DNA from 4 places in the Sporomusa sphaeroides DSM 2875 genome. Region 2 is predicted to be linked to each of the others. Evidence: riboswitches for the same ligand, from Rfam matches in the RefSeq annotation. Region 2 holds a riboswitch; each other region holds the start of a gene.
What was found. Region 2 has a riboswitch for cobalamin ahead of SPSPH_RS03335 (efflux RND transporter periplasmic adaptor subunit). Riboswitches for the same ligand answer to the same signal wherever they lie in the genome.
Positions count from the first base shown of each region.

Region 1 (4,376 bases), 2.3 Mb from region 2:
CGGCTGAATGGGACATCGGCCACTACCTGCGTACCTGTCAATAAGGCAAACTGCTCCACTGCCTCGCGCTTCGACTCACCGGTTCTACAATTGTGAATTAATCCCCCCAGCGTCACGGACCGTGCCCCCTGGCTTCTGCTAATCGCTTTCATGATGTTATTGGCAGCATATAGCGACATGAACTCCGCTGATGTCACAATATAAACGGTATCTGCATATCTTTCGCGCATCGGAACTGAAAAGCCGCCACACACAACATCGCCCAACACGTCATAGATAACAGCGTCCCAGCCCTCACGCCAGAGCTCCAGGTACTTCAATTCCTCCATCATGGTGATGATTCCCCTGCCGGCGCAGCCAATGCCAGCCTCAGGCCCTCCCGCCTCGATGCAGTCAACACCGCCGAAACCCGGAAAAACAATATCGTTCCTGTCAATCCCCTCTGGTTTTATCTGCAATTGTTGCAACACGGTAGGAATTTTACGCCCCACCAGGCAACGTGCGGAATCCGCCTTTGGATCGCACCCGATATGTAAAGTCTTACAGCCTTGGCTCGCCAGCGCTGCGGAAACATTGGCGGAAACTGTGGATTTGCCAATTCCGCCTTTGCCATAAAACGCAATCTTTAAACAGTCTTTCTCATTTTGTGGATTCATGCACATTCCTTTCTATTGCCAAACGGCTGCAACAGTCAGCCTTTTGGCAACCCCCACTGCAGCCGGAATTCATTGCGTACAAACAATATCACTGACAACGCAAACTACGCATCAACTAGAAATTTTTGCTTGCAAAATTACACGTTTACATCCGGTAATTTCCTGTTAGAATTTATAATCTAATTGCAGACGATAGACCTGATCTTCCACTTGTGCGCTTGACGGGGTTGTTTTCCCATGGTTTTGCGGATTATATTTTTCATAGAATAACGTTGCTGTTAGCTCGGGAGTTAACTGGCGCTTGGCGCTAAGAGCCCAGTAGGTAAAGTCGCCGATATTAATATTTTTGGTACGCATCATCGATATTCCACGCGCCGTATTCGTGCAAGAGTTATAGTCCAGCGCATTTTGCTCTATATTTCGATACTCGACCGCATACTGCATATCGCCGACCTTTTTTGTTTCCGGAGTCTTAGCAATCAGTTTATAGGCTTTATCGTGCGTATCGGCAAGACCCCAGATATACTCAGCGCCGGTATATAAATAATTATTGAATAATTTCGTGTTGGCTGTCACGGAATAACCCGTTTTGCTGCCGTTTTTCACACCATACTTGCTTACATCAGCAGCAGATACATAAGAATCGGTAGTATAGACCATTCCCCCGACTTTGAAAGCGCCAACCGGTCCAATAGCCGCAATCCCTTTTACATTGTAATTCGCGCCATCGTCAGTACGAGCGTTTAAATTCCCATAAAAAGAAGTCACGTTTGTTTTACCAATTTTGTTTTGGAATTTAGCCCCTTGTAAAGACGGGAAATTCTTTGCGTTACCACCATCCGGGCGGTTTCCCGCCGCTGGATAACCAGCATCGCCAGGCGTGTGGCCATCATCCATGCTAACCGCAAGTCCTTCAAACATACTAAACACCTGGCGACCAATCGTAGCATTCCAGTCCGGTTGCTTGTATGTTAAGCTGGCAACGGAAATCTGCACGTCATCGACATTAGGCGGAGCATCTCCAAACAGTGAATCACCAGCTACCACCCTTGTATTGAATGACCATTCCGGGCTTAGCTTATATCCTAAATTTAAACGGATACGGTATTTATTCGCGTTAAAGTCTGGTTGATTATAGTTCGTTTGTTTATCAAACCGTAACCTGATGTCGCCATTTACAGTTAAAGAATCATTTTCCGCTGCAAAAGCCGTGGCTCCTGTCCCTAAGGCAACCATCAACGTCAACAACAAAATACTTTTTTTCATTCTGCTATTTCTCTCCCTTGTTTCTTGATACTGCTATAACAAGCCATATTCCCCTCAGACGTAACTACAGTTTTGCGTGAGCGCCTTTCTTGTGTCAATAACTCACCTCTCTTAAACCTTCCACCTTAACTGGACAACGTCCATACCTACTACGAATAAAAAAATCTCCCGGCCATCGGCGGGAGATAGAAAGAGTACCCCTTGTTGTATTAAAAAATCCCGGCGCAAAACGCCGGGAAGAAATACCATACAACATGTATGTACTTAACCCCCTCCCTATCGCTCGTAGGTAAAACGGTGATTGACAGACAGGCAGTTCTCCTGGCTCTAGATCATCGCTTGTCCAAACCTTCCCAAGACGCGTGTCTCAGTGGCATACTTTGGATTCGCTCCCTATTACAGTGGCGGGACCGCGCCGGCGTTACACCGGTCTTCCCTATTAAGCCCTTGCGGGCACCTATCTTAACGCTATTTAATTATCCTGAAAGGTTAATACTCCATTATTCGTTTCATAATAGCATTTTTTGTAATGATGTGTCAATTTCTTTTGTAGTTTTTACATTTTTTGAGCGTCGCTTAAGTACTGATGCTTATGTACTGATTCAACCGGTATAAATCCTGATGCCGCATCAATTTACATTTTAAAGATCAATAATCGCCAAAATCTTCAACAATTGACATTCAATAAACAAAAGTGCTATTATGATTGCAATTTAGAAAATACAATTGCATATGATCGAAATAGGTGCCCTACGGGCTTAATAGGGAAGTTTGGTGTAAAACCAACACGGTCCCGCCGCTGTGACGGAGAGCAAACCTGCATAATGCCACTGGATATCCCGGGAAGGCGCAGGTAAGCAATGACCCTAAGTCAGAAGAACTGCCTATTTAAAAGTCACCGTTTGACCCACGAGCGATGGGAAGGCGATTATGAGAGTAATCATTTTTCCCGGCTATTATTTATGCCGGGATTTTTATTCGGACTGAGTCCTCTTATAGCGTAACCCTCCCTTTGCAAGTTCAGGGAGGGTTTTGTCGTACCAATCACTCACTTTACTACTGCTGCAATTAAAAATATAGAAGCACACCGTTTCGGCGTGCTTCCGTCGTTTATAAGGCATGCAGTTTTCGGGCGGTAATCACTAGTCCGAGAATATCCCGGATAATTTTCAGCCGTTCGGGATGTTCTTTATCGATATCCTCCGGCAAAGCTTCCAACACCGCATCAATGGTAGTAAGCAGGACGTCAAGCGTCTTGAGCACGCGCCTCCTTGTCCGGGTTTGCGTTTGTTCGTCTTTTTAGAGATGCAGTCATTGCCTCAGCTGTTAAATCCTCCTCGCGCACCAAAGCGCTCTCCAACTCTGCTTCTGCCGCCTCAATCCGTTCCGCATCAACCGGTGGCGGACCATAGACTGTTTTCAGCATCATTTTTTCATGACCTCCATCCTTTCGACGCAATAACACATTTTGTTGATCGCGCTGGTCAGTTCGGTCAGGCGCTTTTCCAGTCTGACCAAAAGATAGAAGGCCACTACCATAGGAAAACCATAGGTCGCCGTCAGGCGGGCCAGCTCTTCCATTTGCAGGGCCTCCTCTCCTGTTTTAGGTTAACTCGGTAATGGCCAACTGGCGAATTTGCGCTTCCTTGGCAGCCATCAGATCGCCGCTGGTGCTGGAAAACACGTTTTTGGCAATGATAGTGGCCATCACTGCCTGCACGGCAGCTAGTGTCAGACCGTCCTTCGGATCTTTCACAACCACTGTCACTTCCTTAGCGCCAGCTGTCGTAAAAACCATTTCTAGCGTCTTCGTATTAGTATCAGCCATCGGTCTGTCCTCCTTTCCTTTTCTTGTTGCTGTTTAAGCGTCCTTATCCTTACTGATTAACCAGATAGGCATTATCCACCCGGGCAATATCCGCCACCGGATAGGACTGCAGCCCCATCAGCGCTTGCGCCACATCGAACAAATCCTGGTCAGTCGCCGTTGCCTTGCCGGTGTAATTCCGGGTTACATACGCCGGACTGCCGGAGGTTGTTACGCCCTTTTGCAACTTAATGGCAATGGTGCTGCTCTGCGGCATTTTTACTACAGCCATTATTGTGTGCCTCCTTTCTTCTACGATTTCCAACGCAAAAGGCACACCCCGGGAGGTGTGCCTGTCTGCGCCTGGAACGGATTATGACAAGCGCGGGGTAAAACTCGCGCGGGTCACCACGTTTCGCCCGTTCCAGGAGCGATTATTGTATTTTGTAATTATTATACATTCATTCTGCAATGTTGTAAAGTACCTTCTTGCAACGCCCCTGGTCGGCTGCAGCCGACAGAACAGACCATCCCATAGCGGCAGGACCAGCGCAGTGCCCAACCCGGGCGGCTATTAGCTGGCAAAATAGTCCGCCAGCCCAGCAGCTATGGCTACCGCCGCCGCCAGTTGGCCGGCATAACCGGTC
Region 1 covers NZ_CP146991.1:2,985,705-2,990,080, forward strand. The annotation lists gene SPSPH_RS13980 (nitrogenase iron protein NifH) at 1-656, opposite strand, end outside; gene SPSPH_RS13985 (hypothetical protein) at 822-1,922, opposite strand; cobalamin riboswitch at 2,217-2,398, opposite strand; cobalamin riboswitch at 2,649-2,824, shown strand; gene SPSPH_RS13990 (hypothetical protein) at 3,033-3,185, opposite strand; gene SPSPH_RS13995 (hypothetical protein) at 3,169-3,351, opposite strand; gene SPSPH_RS14000 (YvrJ family protein) at 3,348-3,503, opposite strand; gene SPSPH_RS14005 (DUF2922 domain-containing protein) at 3,526-3,750, opposite strand; gene SPSPH_RS14010 (DUF1659 domain-containing protein) at 3,800-4,021, opposite strand; gene SPSPH_RS14015 (N-acetylmuramoyl-L-alanine amidase family protein) at 4,304-4,376, opposite strand, start outside.
Region 1: it holds a riboswitch for cobalamin, as region 2 does, so the genes downstream of both, SPSPH_RS13985 (hypothetical protein) here and SPSPH_RS03335 (efflux RND transporter periplasmic adaptor subunit) in region 2, are expected to answer to the same signal.

Region 2 (4,376 bases):
ATCGCTTCGCTGCGGAAATGGCCGGTGCGGAGGCAAGATCATGAGATTGCGTAGCCTAAGGGTGGCAGAACAGCCGCAGCTGATGATTATTCCGATGATTGATATCATATTTTTTTTGCTGGTCTTTTTCATGATGAGCACATTGTACATGGTGGAGCAGCATACTATGCCGGTCAGCCTGCCCCAGGCGGCAGCCGTGCAGCAGGATACACAGCGCAATATTACTGTAACCGTCACCAAGGATGGGCGGATATTGTTTGAACAGGAAGAATTACCCCTGACGCTGCTAAAAAAGCGGGTAGGGATGGAGATAGCCGGTCAGCCTGACAAAGTATTTGTCCTCCGGGCTGATAAGCAAGTGGAATATGGTCAGGTTATTAACGTTCTGGATGAACTGAAGATGGCGGGCGCCCGCCGGGTGGCGGTAGCAGCCGAAACGAAAGCGAGGTAATGGGTATGGTGGGCAGTATGAGCTGGCGGCGGGCGATAACGGTATCTGTTTTTGTTCACTTTTTATTGCTGGCAGGTTCCGGGCATTTGTTCGCCGGTTTATTTCCTAAGGTTGTTATCAATGAACAATTTATCGAGCTGGATTTTCAAAATGAACCGCAGGTGGCGGCTGCTGCCGCACCAAATATACCGGCACCTGCCGTGCAGCAACCCAATCCGCAGCCGGCAGTCGCCCCTCAGGCTCCGGCCCCCCGAGCCCCGGTTAGCCCGCAGCCGTTGGCCGTTAATCCTGCTCCGGCGGCTGCGCCGTCATCCGGACCGGCTGTTGACGAAGCTGAGGCACAGCCGGCTGCGGCGGTGCCGGCGACCGGCGGCAGTGCTTCAACCGGCAGCACCGGCGGCGGGATAGCCCCGCCCGGCGTACTGAGCAGGGTAGAGCCTGTTTATCCGCAGGCCGCCAGGCAAACCGGAATAAATGGAACTGTGGTGGTGAAAGTGCAGGTTCTGGAGAACGGGAATCCGGCAAATGTAGTTCTGTTACGGACATCCGGGCATGCTTCCCTGGATCAGGCGGCGATAGAAGCCGTACGGCAATGGCGGTTTGTACCGGCCCGCAACCGGGATACCGGGCGGGCAGTCGCGTGCGTCACCACAATTCCCGTATCCTTTCGCTTGAATGGCTAAGCTGTCACCAGGCATTGCGGCAAGAAAAGAGAGGGTGGTTTTATGAAATATTTCCCCAAAATGCAATTACTTATTGCCGGCTTTTTAGTAATTCTTATCAGCCTGGCTGTTCCGGTTATGGCAAATAACAATTCGCCGGTGACTCCTCCTAAAATTATTAGTTTGGCTCCGGTTTCACTTTCGGATGATTTACGGGAAAAATATTCGGAACAAACCATAATGGTGAAGGTAAAGGCAACCGTATCGGCAATCGGAATCATAGACAGTGATATAAAAATAATCACAAGCTCCGGCGATGCATTATTTGATCAGGCCGTCATTGATTCAATGAAGCAGTCCGTGTTCAGCCCGGCTTACACCAGTGATAATCAGGCGGTAGCCTGTTCCATTCTTTTTCCCCTTCAGGTTAATGTGGAGAAATATGTGCCGGAAGAACAGGTAAATAACGAAGAAACCGTGAAGGCTGCGGAGTAGTAACAGGATACTGTTGCTTGTAAGCAGCATCGACAGGATAAGCTTGACAGACCTTATACGGCATGGTAATATTTGAGTGATAATTGTAAAAATTTCATAGTATTTGGCCAGGTGCCTGAAAAGGCTTAATAGGGAAGACCGGTGAAAAACCGGCGCGGTCCCGCCACTGTAATGGGGAGCAAACCCAAGATATACCACTGAGACGAAACCGTCTTGGGAAGGTTTGGGTGAGCCATGATCCAGAGCCAGGAGAACTGCCTGTCTGACAATCACCGTTTTACTCACGAGCGATGAGGAGGGGATTTAGAGCGTATAATTTTCCCGGCTGCTATAAAAACGCCGGGGTAGATTAGGAACGATGCTATTGTATTTTGTTGCCCCTTCCTGAATTTCAGGAAGGGGCTTTTGCATGTTATAGCTGCTTTAATTATTGGGATTTGCCCTTTAACCGGATCCTGGCCTGGAATCATAAGTTGTAAAATCAGTTTATCATTGAGTACTAACCGGCAGGCCGGAATTCTGGGCTGGTCTTAAACAGCTTGCGCCAATAACCGTCAACAAGGAGTTGACGGTTATTGGCACATCAGGAGATTCTTCCGCAAGGTGATTAACCGCTTCCGGCTGTTACCGCGATAACCGGCAGATGTAAGGAATGGAGTGAACACACATTACTGATGAAGAAAGTTATACATAGCAAAAAGTGCCGGCAGATGCTGGGGATTGTGGTGGTGGCAGCAGTTTTGGCCGGTGCCCTGTTCTTCTGGAAAAGCCATAGCAGTCAGGGAAATACGGCAAAAGCCGGCGCAGTCAAGCCGCTGGTAGCGGTAGAGACAATCCGGCGGCAGGATATGTTTTCAAGGATTATCTTAAGCGGGCAAACGGTGGCGGCGGCGCAGGTCGATATTGCGCCCAAGTACGCGGGGCATATTACCCGGGTTGCCGTAGAGTTAGGCCAGCAAGTAACAGCCGGACAAATACTTGTTGCGCAGGATTTGGAGGATATCGATCTGGCGATCGCCCAGACAACAGCCGCTATCCGGCAGGCCGGAGCGGACAGTATCGAAATCAAAGCCGCATTTGCTGCCGATTATCAAAAAGCCGAGGCCGATTATGAGCGGAATCTTGCTAATTACCGGCGGTATGAAGCCTTGTACAATATGGGGGCCATTTCCCGGGAAACGCTGGATACGGCCAAACAGCAAATAGTCAATGCAAAAGCAGCTCTGGACGTACTAAAGGAACAGTCGATGCCAAGTGGCGTTCCGGCGGTTTTAGAAAGCAAACAGGCAGCGCTGGCTAAAGCCAAATACGGCCTGGAAGCCTTGGAGAAACAGCGGGAAGACCGGCTGCTGCGGGCACCGCGGGACGGTATTATCGGCTACCGGCAGGTGGAAGCAGGAGCCTTTGTGCAGGCCGGGCAAAAGCTGCTGACGGTTGTTGATAATAGCAGCAGCTATGTTGATTGCCTTGTTTCCGAGCAGAATGCAGCGCAAATCCGGAGCGGCATGCAGGTAATGGTTGCCATTGATTCACTGGGGCAGGAGTATCCTGGCAGCATTATTTATATCAGTCCGGCAGCAGATGCCCAAACCCGGCTCTTTACTGTCAGGCTGGCGTTAACCCTGGCAGATGTTGCCGTCAAAAGCGGTATGTTCGCCCATGCCGGTATTGCCGGGCTGCTTAGAGAGCAGACTTTGTTTGTGGCAAAAACCGCGGTTACAGAAAAAAACGGCAAGCAGTATGTATTTGTCATTGATGACAAAAATCAGGCCGAACAGCGCCTGGTAACAACCGGACAACGCAATGATGAAACTGTAGAACTGCTTACAGGCATTCACGCAGGGGAGCGGGTGGCCGTCAGTAATGTATCCCGGCTTAAACCGGGGATGGCTGTTGAGGTGGATACGCACATATGAATATCACCCGTTTTTCTATTCAACGTCCTGTCGGCATAACCATGATTGTCATGCTGTTTGTTGTGCTGGGGCTATACAGCTTTTTTCGTATCGGTGTGGAGCTGCTGCCGGCCCTGAACAGTCCCTATTTTTCCATAGCTGTTGAATATCCCGGCGCCAGCGTGGAAGAGGTTGAGGAAATGGTGGTCAAACCACTGGAACAGGAATTGGTTTCCTTATCGCATTTAAAGCGGATTCTCGCCATTGCCAAGCCGGAACGGGCTACGATCGTCCTGGAATTTGACTATATGGCCAATGGCGATATTGCCTCTATCGACGCTTCCAAGGCCATCAACCGGGTGCGGAAAAAACTGCCGGAGGATGTAGAGGAACCGGTGATAAGCCGGCGGGATGCCAACGCTGTGCCGGTTATGGAAATTGCGGTAAAGGCAAAATATCCATTGTCTGATATCTATGGCAAAGCCGATCACATTTTCAAAGAGCGGCTCCAACGGGCCGGCGGTGTATCCGATGTGGCTGTCGGCGGCGGTCGCGACCGGGAAATCGCCGTACTGGTTGACCGCGATAAACTAGCCTTATATAATTTGTCGCTAAACCAGATTGCCGAGCGCATTAAAGGCGATAACCTGCTTTTGCCTGCCGGTTCCGTATATTCGGAAACACAGGAAAGTGATGTGCGTTTGGCCGCCCGCTACCAGTCTGCCGAAGAAATCAAGCGGGTATATCTTGCCAATACCGGTGGGGGTGCCGTACCCTTAACCGAGATTGCCGAGGTGAGCGGGCAGGACAGCCGCGCCACCCGCTATGGCAGGGTAAATGGCGATGATGCCATTACCCTGCAGGTATACAAAA
Region 2 covers NZ_CP146991.1:735,176-739,551, forward strand. The annotation lists gene SPSPH_RS03315 (MotA/TolQ/ExbB proton channel family protein) at 1-54, shown strand, start outside; gene SPSPH_RS03320 (ExbD/TolR family protein) at 41-451, shown strand; gene SPSPH_RS03325 (energy transducer TonB) at 457-1,134, shown strand; gene SPSPH_RS03330 (energy transducer TonB) at 1,177-1,608, shown strand; cobalamin riboswitch at 1,701-1,884, shown strand; gene SPSPH_RS03335 (efflux RND transporter periplasmic adaptor subunit) at 2,283-3,524, shown strand; gene SPSPH_RS03340 (efflux RND transporter permease subunit) at 3,521-4,376, shown strand, end outside.

Region 3 (4,376 bases), 2.4 Mb from region 2:
ATTGCGATGCAATTCGTATTTTGTGACGGCAGTTTCGCCTGATTACAAAAAGCCTTTCTGGATATTTCATCACAGGAAGGCTTTTTTATATTTGTTGCAGATAATTAGTTGCTTATTCAAGGTTATGATCTCACAAAACTTTATACGAAATCAGGTATCCGTCGTCAGGGCGGATTTAAAAGGGAAGTCCGGTGTGATTCCGGCGCTGTCTCGCAACTGTGAAGGAGAGCCATATTTCTGCAAGCCTCTTACCAAGGAGAATGTGGTGATGACCCAAGTCAGGGTACTGCCTGGTTTCTAGTGTCTCAGCTGAGACATGTATATCCGTACAGCCTGCGATGCACAGGTCTGGGATTAAGAACACTCGCAGGCATAGGCTAGCTCTGAGCTAACATATGACTGGAGGCTTGTTAAGGTGAGCTTTCTCGCCTGACAGCCAGCGAGCGGTTTTTGACCCGGCACCGGCAGCAGGCAGCTTTAGCAACAGGTAAAGCGTCGATTGTTCCGCCGGGCGGAATAGTCGGCGCTTTTTGTTTCACTTGTGAGCTGCTGTCATGGATCAGGCCCATGACAGTAATATACCCGGTGCCGTTTAGCCGGCACCGCATACAAATCATTGCCAAAGGGGGATAGCGACAGCCTGCAGCCCCATGCCGGCGCTTTAAAGGACAAGCAAACCAAAGCCGCTGCGCCGGCGGGGAGAAGTGAATATATTTTACCGCAGTCCGGTAGTAGGAGAGGTGAGCTATGAAACGCCGGAGGATCGAGACCTTAACCCGCGCACTGCTGGACTATGGCTATCATGTCCGGCAGGTTCAGCATATTGTTGAGGAAGCCGGAAGGAATGGCAGGGCTGAAATGATGGAAGATGCCATTATCGAAGCGCTGGAAGCGTATGTGAAGTTTGCTGCCAGGTGCAAACAGCAAGGGCACAATATCTGCTGATTTTCGGCATAATGCTTCGAAGTCGTGTATAGAATGAGAAAGTGATGACAAATGAATATCGTTGGGATAGGTGCCCTACGGGGCTTAATAGGGAAGTCCGGTGCAATGCCGGCGCGGTCCCGCCACTGTAACGGGGAGCAATCTCGCAGATATGCCACTGGAGCGAACGCTTTGGGAAGGTGCGAGAAAGCAATGAACCGGAGCCAGGAGAACTGCCTGTCTGACAATCACCGTTTGACCTGCGAGGTATGGGGAGGAGATTACGCAACAAGCCAGGACGGCTTTCGTCCGGACAGCGTAACCACTCCCGATGAGGGAGTTTTTTTTATTGCTTAGAAGCACAAATCAAATAGGAGAGGAAATGGCATGAAGCAAATAACACGCAGTCTTTTATTACTTATTGCCGTATGTTTCCTGGGCGGCATACTGGCCCCGGCCGGGGCGCAGGCCGCCAAGGCCAAGGCCAAACCGGAGCAAACCGTGGGCTATGTCAACCGGCAGCAGGTTTTCGCCAGCTACCCCGGCATCCAGGATATCATGAACCGCATTCAGACCATGCGGAACGAGGCGCAGCAAGACTACGACACCCGGAGCAAGGACCTGCCGGAGGCCGAGCGGCAAGCCTTAAACGACACCATCGCCCGCGAGGAAGCCCGGAAGGAAGACAACCTCATGAAACCGGTAGGCGACAAAATCGAGGCGTCCATTAAGGCCGTTGCCGAGGAAAAGGGACTGACAGTAATTATCGATGCAGCAACCGTGGTCTATGGCGGTATTGATATCACCGCCGACGTGATAGCTAAGCTCAAACAATAAGCGGGTAGTTTGGCCTTGAACATTAGATTGATTAATCATGGGAAAGATCACCGGGTTGATGCCGTACCTTGGCCGACAACGTGATATCCCTGATTGATAGATGAGACTTGATTCAAGCGGGGCTTTAACCCCAATGAATCCTGGTCGGAATTATCCGGAGGTTTAGCCGCTCGCCTGTAGCCCGTAGGGGCATAATCCCCCTTATAGAAGATGAGAGTCTTGGAGCCGGTTAACCTTCGGAGAAATTCCCTACTTTTGTAAAGGAGGTGAGCGTTAGCGCCTAACCTGCGAGGTTAAAACTCCAGCAGCCTAGTCTGCTGCTGCAAGGTAGTCAGGTAAGAAAAACTATTAAAAAACGAAAGCGAGGAATGTAAAATGGCGAGTGAATTAGCGTATGGGTTGTATAACTATGGAGTGGGTAGCGGTGTAGGCGAAGTCGGCCGTTGCAAGTTTGATGCGTCGACCACACCGACAATTCAGCATAATGTTACCAATCTTACAGGTTTAGCACCTGATCCGAAGGTATTCTATTTCCTGAATAAAGACGGTCAACCCCGCCTGTTGGTTGCGGAAACCGTCTATGATTCCTCTTATAATCCGCTGCCAAGCGAGTTCCGGATTCTTAATGCCGCAACCTTTGCCCAAGTGTATCCGACTTCCGGCACGGTACAATGGGGCTACGGCACCGCCACCGCGGATAAGCTGGTGAACGTATATGCTTTCAAGAGAAATGGCACCGATGATTATATTTACGGTATTGATTATGACCGCCAAACCGTTTTCCGCGTACAAAATTCCTCCGGTGACACCTATTCCTTCGACACGGTCAATAAGTATTACTTCAATACCGCAGCCGCTCAGGACTATGGCATTGATGTCGCTGTTGACGCCAATAATGTATACGCCCTCTTTATTTCGGCTACTGACGTTTGGGCCGGTAGTTATAATGACAGTACAGTGGTAAAATTAACGACGGCTTTGGCGCTGGCGTCAACGCCGAATACCAATAGCACCCTTGGCAAAAACGCCTTCGGCTTTGCCGAATATGGCGGCGACCTGTACATCACCTCCATCGGCGGCATGCAGCAGAACGGCTTCAGCAACGGTGCCGATTCCAAACTGGAAAGACTGGTGAAATCCACGATGGTTTCCAGCGTTTTGTTTGCCGGTAGCTCAACTTCTACGACAGATGCAGCCAAGGGTGATTTCCGCGACATTGCCATTGGCGCTGGCGGTGAGGTATTTGTATTAACCGGTTACTATAGTAATATAAGTACCGGTGCACTTACCGGTTACCTGTACAACACGGATGTGACAACTCTTAACACCGGTACTGGCGGTTATATAGATGATACAACCTTAAATCTGCCCAGTCAGTCACTTACTACTTTCGCCGGTTATTTCTGGTCGCTGATTTACAACAATTCCGACAATATGGTTTGGTTTGCCCGGGGCAACGATTTCGCGATGTATCAATATGATGTTGGCTTCACGGTAGAAGGCTCTATTGCCGCCAATGCTTTGGCGTCAAGCGGTACCGGCTGGAGCATTAACGGTGCGGCTATTTACGAACCGGTAGTCACAACGCTGGCCCTAAAAGCGGCTCCGGGCGGCATTTCCGGCGGTACGGTGCGGGCCTCGCATCCGGCTTTTGCTTCGGTATCGCAGCAAGCCTTTTTGGAAAGAAAGAAACTGCTAGGCATCTAATATTTGCAGCTGATAACAACATAATGAACCCGGGAAGCAGCAGGGCTAAGCCTTGTTGCTTCTCGATGGTTTATACAGAGGAAGGATGTTTTTGTGCAGTACAAACGTAAGTCTGCCGGTAAACAACATCGGCGCAAGCAGCGGCTGCTGGCGCTGGCTATTTGCCTGGCTTTATCCGCCCCGGTCTACGCCGCCCCCACTGTGACGCCGGTAGTCAAACAGGAAATTGATACAGCGACCGATACCACGGTGGGCAATGCGATTTACACCGACGCAGGCTATGAAAAGCCCAGCGGCAACTCCGGCAGAGCGGGGTATTACACGTCCGTAACCATTGGCGACGGCTATATCTGGCGGCCTGTCGATATCTATAAGACTACGGGTCATGTAGATCCAAATAGTGCCGCGAATAATATTGCAGTAGAAAAGCTTGTTTTAGGCAATAATGCCGCTATCGATTTAGCCTATTTCCGCAGCACGGCTTATGATCCGGATGTCAATGTGTATTATGATACCGATTATGACACGCAGGTTACCAGTAAGGGCCGTTCGCTTAGAATTACTAATCTAACCTTAAACGGTGATTTCACCTACCGGACAAGCGTTGGCATGAGTTCTACCGATCATGGGGGGCAGGCCAGCAATGTATTTGTACCACGGCTAGTAGTATTAAACAACCCTACCATTGCCAGGCTGAACGCTGAAGGCGGCATCCGGCTCTTTTATCAAATCAGCTATGTCAATGTGGCTACGGTAGAGATGCCTGACGGAACCTTTAGACCGCAGCTGGTGGATTTTTCCCAAAATCCTGCTTCCTTTGTTGCCGATCCGACGAAGACATCAGGCTCAGGGGGAAGATATTTAATAGCTACGTTTGGCGGCTTAACCGCGGAACAGGCTGCGGCCTT
Region 3 covers NZ_CP146991.1:3,099,970-3,104,345, reverse strand. The annotation lists cobalamin riboswitch at 136-308, shown strand; gene SPSPH_RS14520 (hypothetical protein) at 411-623, opposite strand; gene SPSPH_RS14515 (hypothetical protein) at 748-945, shown strand; cobalamin riboswitch at 997-1,179, shown strand; gene SPSPH_RS14510 (OmpH family outer membrane protein) at 1,312-1,761, shown strand; gene SPSPH_RS14505 (hypothetical protein) at 2,137-3,468, shown strand; gene SPSPH_RS14500 (TonB-dependent receptor domain-containing protein) at 3,562-4,376, shown strand, end outside.
Region 3: it holds a riboswitch for cobalamin, as region 2 does, so the genes downstream of both, SPSPH_RS14510 (OmpH family outer membrane protein) here and SPSPH_RS03335 (efflux RND transporter periplasmic adaptor subunit) in region 2, are expected to answer to the same signal.

Region 4 (4,376 bases), 1.0 Mb from region 2:
GTAGCCAGGAACGAGCTAACGCCGGGGATAACTTCAAAATCAATATTTTTCGGTGCCAGTGCATCCATTTGCTCCTGAATGGCACCATATATGCTGGGATCGCCGGTATGTAACCGGACTACCAGCTTGTTCTCTTTAACCCCTTGCTCCATAACAGCAATGACTTCATCCAGCGTCATGGAGGCGCTGTTATAGATGGCAGCTCCATTTTTAGCGAGGGATAAGAGCGCCGGATTGACTAACGAACCGGCATAAATAATGATATCTGCCTGTCCCAAAAGGCGCTGCCCTTTCACGGTAATCAGCTCAGGATCTCCCGGACCGGCTCCTACAAAAAATACATTCATTGATATTCTCCCTTCATCCAGGCTGTTTCCCTATCCGGCAGCCTGCCCTTCTTTAGTACAGGTAATAATATATATCGGGTTAAGTGCTTTAAACATATTACTGGTGCCCACCGGCTGAATCCGGGTAACTTGTACACAGCAAGCCTCAACCGCATAGGCCGGACGCTGCCGCATAAGCTGGAGAGCGGCAGACAGTGTTTCTACGGTAACAGCTGTTACAATCAGGCGTCCGCCCGGTTTCAGCAATTGATCGGCCGAGGACAAAATGTCGGGCAGCCTGCCGCCACTGCCGCCGATTAAGATGACTTCCGCCGCCGGCAGCCCGGCCAGCGCCGCCGGTGCCGAACCAAGCACAGCCTGAACATTGCCGGCCTCAAACTTAGCGGCGTTGGCCTTAATCAGTTCAATCCCCTCGGGTTCGCGCTCAATGGCATATACCCTGCCTTGCCTGGCCAATAAAGCCGCTTCAATGGATAGCGAACCGGTACCTGCCCCGATATCAATGACAGTGTCGGCAGCACCAATGCTGGCCTTAGCCAAAGTTAAGATGCGAATTTCCTGTTTCGTCATCGGAATGTCGCCTCTGATGAACTGCTCATCCGGAATACCTAAGCTGTGACTCATGCTTTCACCACCATTACGCTATGTTCAAAACCGGGAGTTTCTGCGGCCTCGGCTAAGGTCATAGCAGCCACCACTTCATTGTCATAAGACAAATTGGCGCATAACCAGACATGAGCCGCCTCCGGCCACCCGAATGCTAACAGGATGCGCGAAATACAGGCCGGATTGTGCTGAGTGTCAGTCAGGATGCCCAGCTTATGCCCTGGCCGGTAACGCAGTACCTCATCAGCGGCTGTACGGCCATGCATACTGATCAGAGCGGCATCCTGCCACACTTCGGCCACCCGGGCAAACGCCATTTGGACCGAACTAATACCGGGAATCACCGTAATACTCTCTGGCGCAAACCGTTTTCTGACTGCCACCAGCATGCTGTAAAATCCAGGGTCGCCGGACACCATAACCACTACATCCTGACTTGCCAGCTGTTCTTCAATAAAATCAAGCACACCGTTAATATCTTTATCAATAATCCTGGTAGCCTGACCGCCTGCGGCAAAGGTATCCAGCGCCCGCTTACTGCCTACCAGAACTCTGGCCTGAGCAATCGTCCGGCTAACGACAGGCAGCACATAATCAGGCGATCCGGGGCCAATGCCAACAACTACTACCTGGTACCTACATTCCATCCTAAATGGCCTCCAATTTCACGGGCTGTCTCATCAAGCCCCAGTATATCTCCCTGTAAAGTCACAATAACGGTTCCCACTGTCAAATCACCAAACACATAACGCTTTGCCCGGGCACTGGCCCGTTCGGCCAGTACAGAATAAACCTCAGTCATATTATACCGGGCGATGATTGGCATAGCAGCTTCGGTAGTAGTCGAAGCCATTATTTCTTCAATGGCCGTCTGTGGCGCTCCGTTTAGCGCCATATAGGCGGCTATTGTCTCCAGGCGGGCATCGGCCATCCGGTTATGAGTATGGAATATGCCGGCCGACACTTTAACGATTTTGCCAAGATGGCCAAATAACAACACCCGGCGCATGCCGTATTTTACTGCATTCTCCAACATATGTCCGATAAAATTGCTTGTCTGGATTACGGCGGCGGCCGGCAGGCCGCAACGGTTGATGGCTATATCCTGTCCGATTTTTCCCGGAGCAAATACTATATCTGTATAGCCTAATGCCTGCACCACACTAATCTGCGGTACAAGTGAATTTTTAAAAGCCTCTTCTGACATCGGTTCAACAATACCGGTAGTGCCAATAATCGACAGTCCGCCAACAATCCCCAATATGGGGTTAAGCGTTCTGGTCGCCAATTTCTCTCCCTCGGGAATAGAAATTGTCACAACAGCCCCTTTATCTGTTGGCAAACACTCAGTCACAGCCCTGGTAATCATGGAACGCGGCCCGGGATTTACTGCCGGTTCACCTACCGGCACAGCCAGCCCGGGTTTAGTCACCGTTCCTACGCCAATACCTGCTTTGATCACAACTCCCGGTTTATCGGTAATAATGATCTCTGCCATAATCCTAACCCCATTGGTTATATCCGGATCATCACCGGCATCTTTGATTATTGCCGCCATACCGCCGCCGGCAACCGGCCAGCTTTCGGCAACAGGTACTGTCAGCAGGACTCCTTGTGGTGAAAAAACCTGAAGAACAGTCACCGGCTGGCCCAGCCAGGCCATAACCGCAGCCTTGGCTGCCGCTGCGGCACAAGTCCCGGTGGTTATCCCTTTGCGCATTTCTTTATCGGACAATAAAAAAGCCCCCTTGAGCAGGGGGTATAACACCAAACAACATGTAAAGATTGCCTGAATATTGTACCCACACCTGCCTATCTTCCGTAGGTCCTAGCGGCATGTGTTAGAACAGGCAGGTCTCCTGACTCTGGTTCTTCGCGTACTTAGCCTTCCCAGTTTCCCAGTGGCATGTATTAAGCAGCATCCCCATTACAGTGGCGGGACCGCGCCGGTATTACACCGGACTTCCCTATTAAGCGCAAAGCACCCATTCCCTTACATGTATCAAATTTGCGATTAGTACTATTATTCCATATAGTTAATTATTTTCCTGCTTACCAGGCAGGAATTATCTAAATTAAATAATCTAAAAATTTTTCTGTATTTTTTGCGTTTTTTGTCAATTTTTAAAAGGGTTTTAGCCTATTTATTACGAAGTGTATACTGGTCAGACCATCATACCGATTAATTCGGTTATAAGGGAGTGGAGAATTTGAAAAAAGTAAGTGAAAATTGGACCCATGCGCTTACCTCCGGTACTTGTAGCGCCAGCCTGTTCCCGGAGTTCGAAACCCGGGCAAAAAACGCGGCCGCCGAAGTATTTCGCGTCAAAACAGCGGCTGAAGCCAAAGAAGTCATTGCCAATTTAGTCAAATACACCAACGCCCGCAAAGTAGTAGCCGTTGACAGCCCCTTGCAACAGGCAGCAGGAATTAATGCCACCCTAACAGACCTGGGTGTAAGCCTGTACACCGAACAAGCAGATATCGCCGAGCATGCTGAAAGTGCCGATATTGGCATCTCCGCTGTTGAGTTTGGCATTGCCGAGTCAGGCAGTGTTTGCCAGGATGCGTTAGCGTTTGAAAGCAGGCTTGTCTCGATGCTGCCTCCTTTACATATTGTTTTCATGAACAGCAATAGAATTGTTCCCGGCATAACAGAAGCTATGGAAACAATCGCCAAAGTCTACGACCGCGGTTATATCAGCTTTATTACCGGCCCCAGCCGCACTGCCGATATTGAACGCGTACTGACAATCGGCGTACATGGTCCCAGCCGTTTTGTCATTATTGCCGTTGATGAAGAAGTTAACGGAGGTAAGCAATAATGGAAGCGAATAATCGTAATATAAAAAATGAAATCCAGGAAAAGTTACAGGATGAAGTGCTGCGTGGCGCATTAAGCCGCTTTGCGGAGGCCTATCCGATATCCAGGGCCAAAGCTTATGAAAATGTTGCCGATATTGAGGCTCTGCGCGAACAAGTCCGTCAAATGAAGATGAGCGCCGTTGCCGATATTGAAAACCTGGCCGATAAATTTGAAGCAGAAGCTGCCAAACGGGGCGCTAAAGTGTTTCGCGCCAAAGATGGCAATGCGTTAAAAGAATATTTGATAAACCTCTGTAAAGAAAAAAATGTAAAACGAATTGTTAAATCCAAATCCATGGCTTCCGAGGAAATTCATCTTAATCACGATCTGGAAACAGCCGGCTTGCATGTTAAAGAAACTGACCTGGGTGAATGGATTATCTCTCTGGCCGGTCATAAACCGTCCCATATGGTTATGCCAGCCATTCACTTGAACCGTGAACAAGTTGCCGGCTACTTCTCCAAAGAACTGAAGCAGGAAATTCCGACCGATATTCCGTTCATGGTTCAGGCTGCCCGCCAAGCGCTCAGAGGGGAGTTCCTGGAAGCTGATATGGG
Region 4 covers NZ_CP146991.1:1,780,141-1,784,516, reverse strand. The annotation lists gene cobM (precorrin-4 C(11)-methyltransferase) at 1-347, opposite strand, end outside; gene cbiT (precorrin-6Y C5,15-methyltransferase (decarboxylating) subunit CbiT) at 378-971, opposite strand; gene cbiE (precorrin-6y C5,15-methyltransferase (decarboxylating) subunit CbiE) at 968-1,600, opposite strand; gene cbiD (cobalt-precorrin-5B (C(1))-methyltransferase CbiD) at 1,579-2,673, opposite strand; cobalamin riboswitch at 2,786-2,957, opposite strand; gene SPSPH_RS07955 (LutC/YkgG family protein) at 3,164-3,778, shown strand; gene ldhH (L-lactate dehydrogenase (quinone) large subunit LdhH) at 3,778-4,376, shown strand, end outside.
Region 4: it holds a riboswitch for cobalamin, as region 2 does, so the genes downstream of both, cbiD (cobalt-precorrin-5B (C(1))-methyltransferase CbiD) here and SPSPH_RS03335 (efflux RND transporter periplasmic adaptor subunit) in region 2, are expected to answer to the same signal.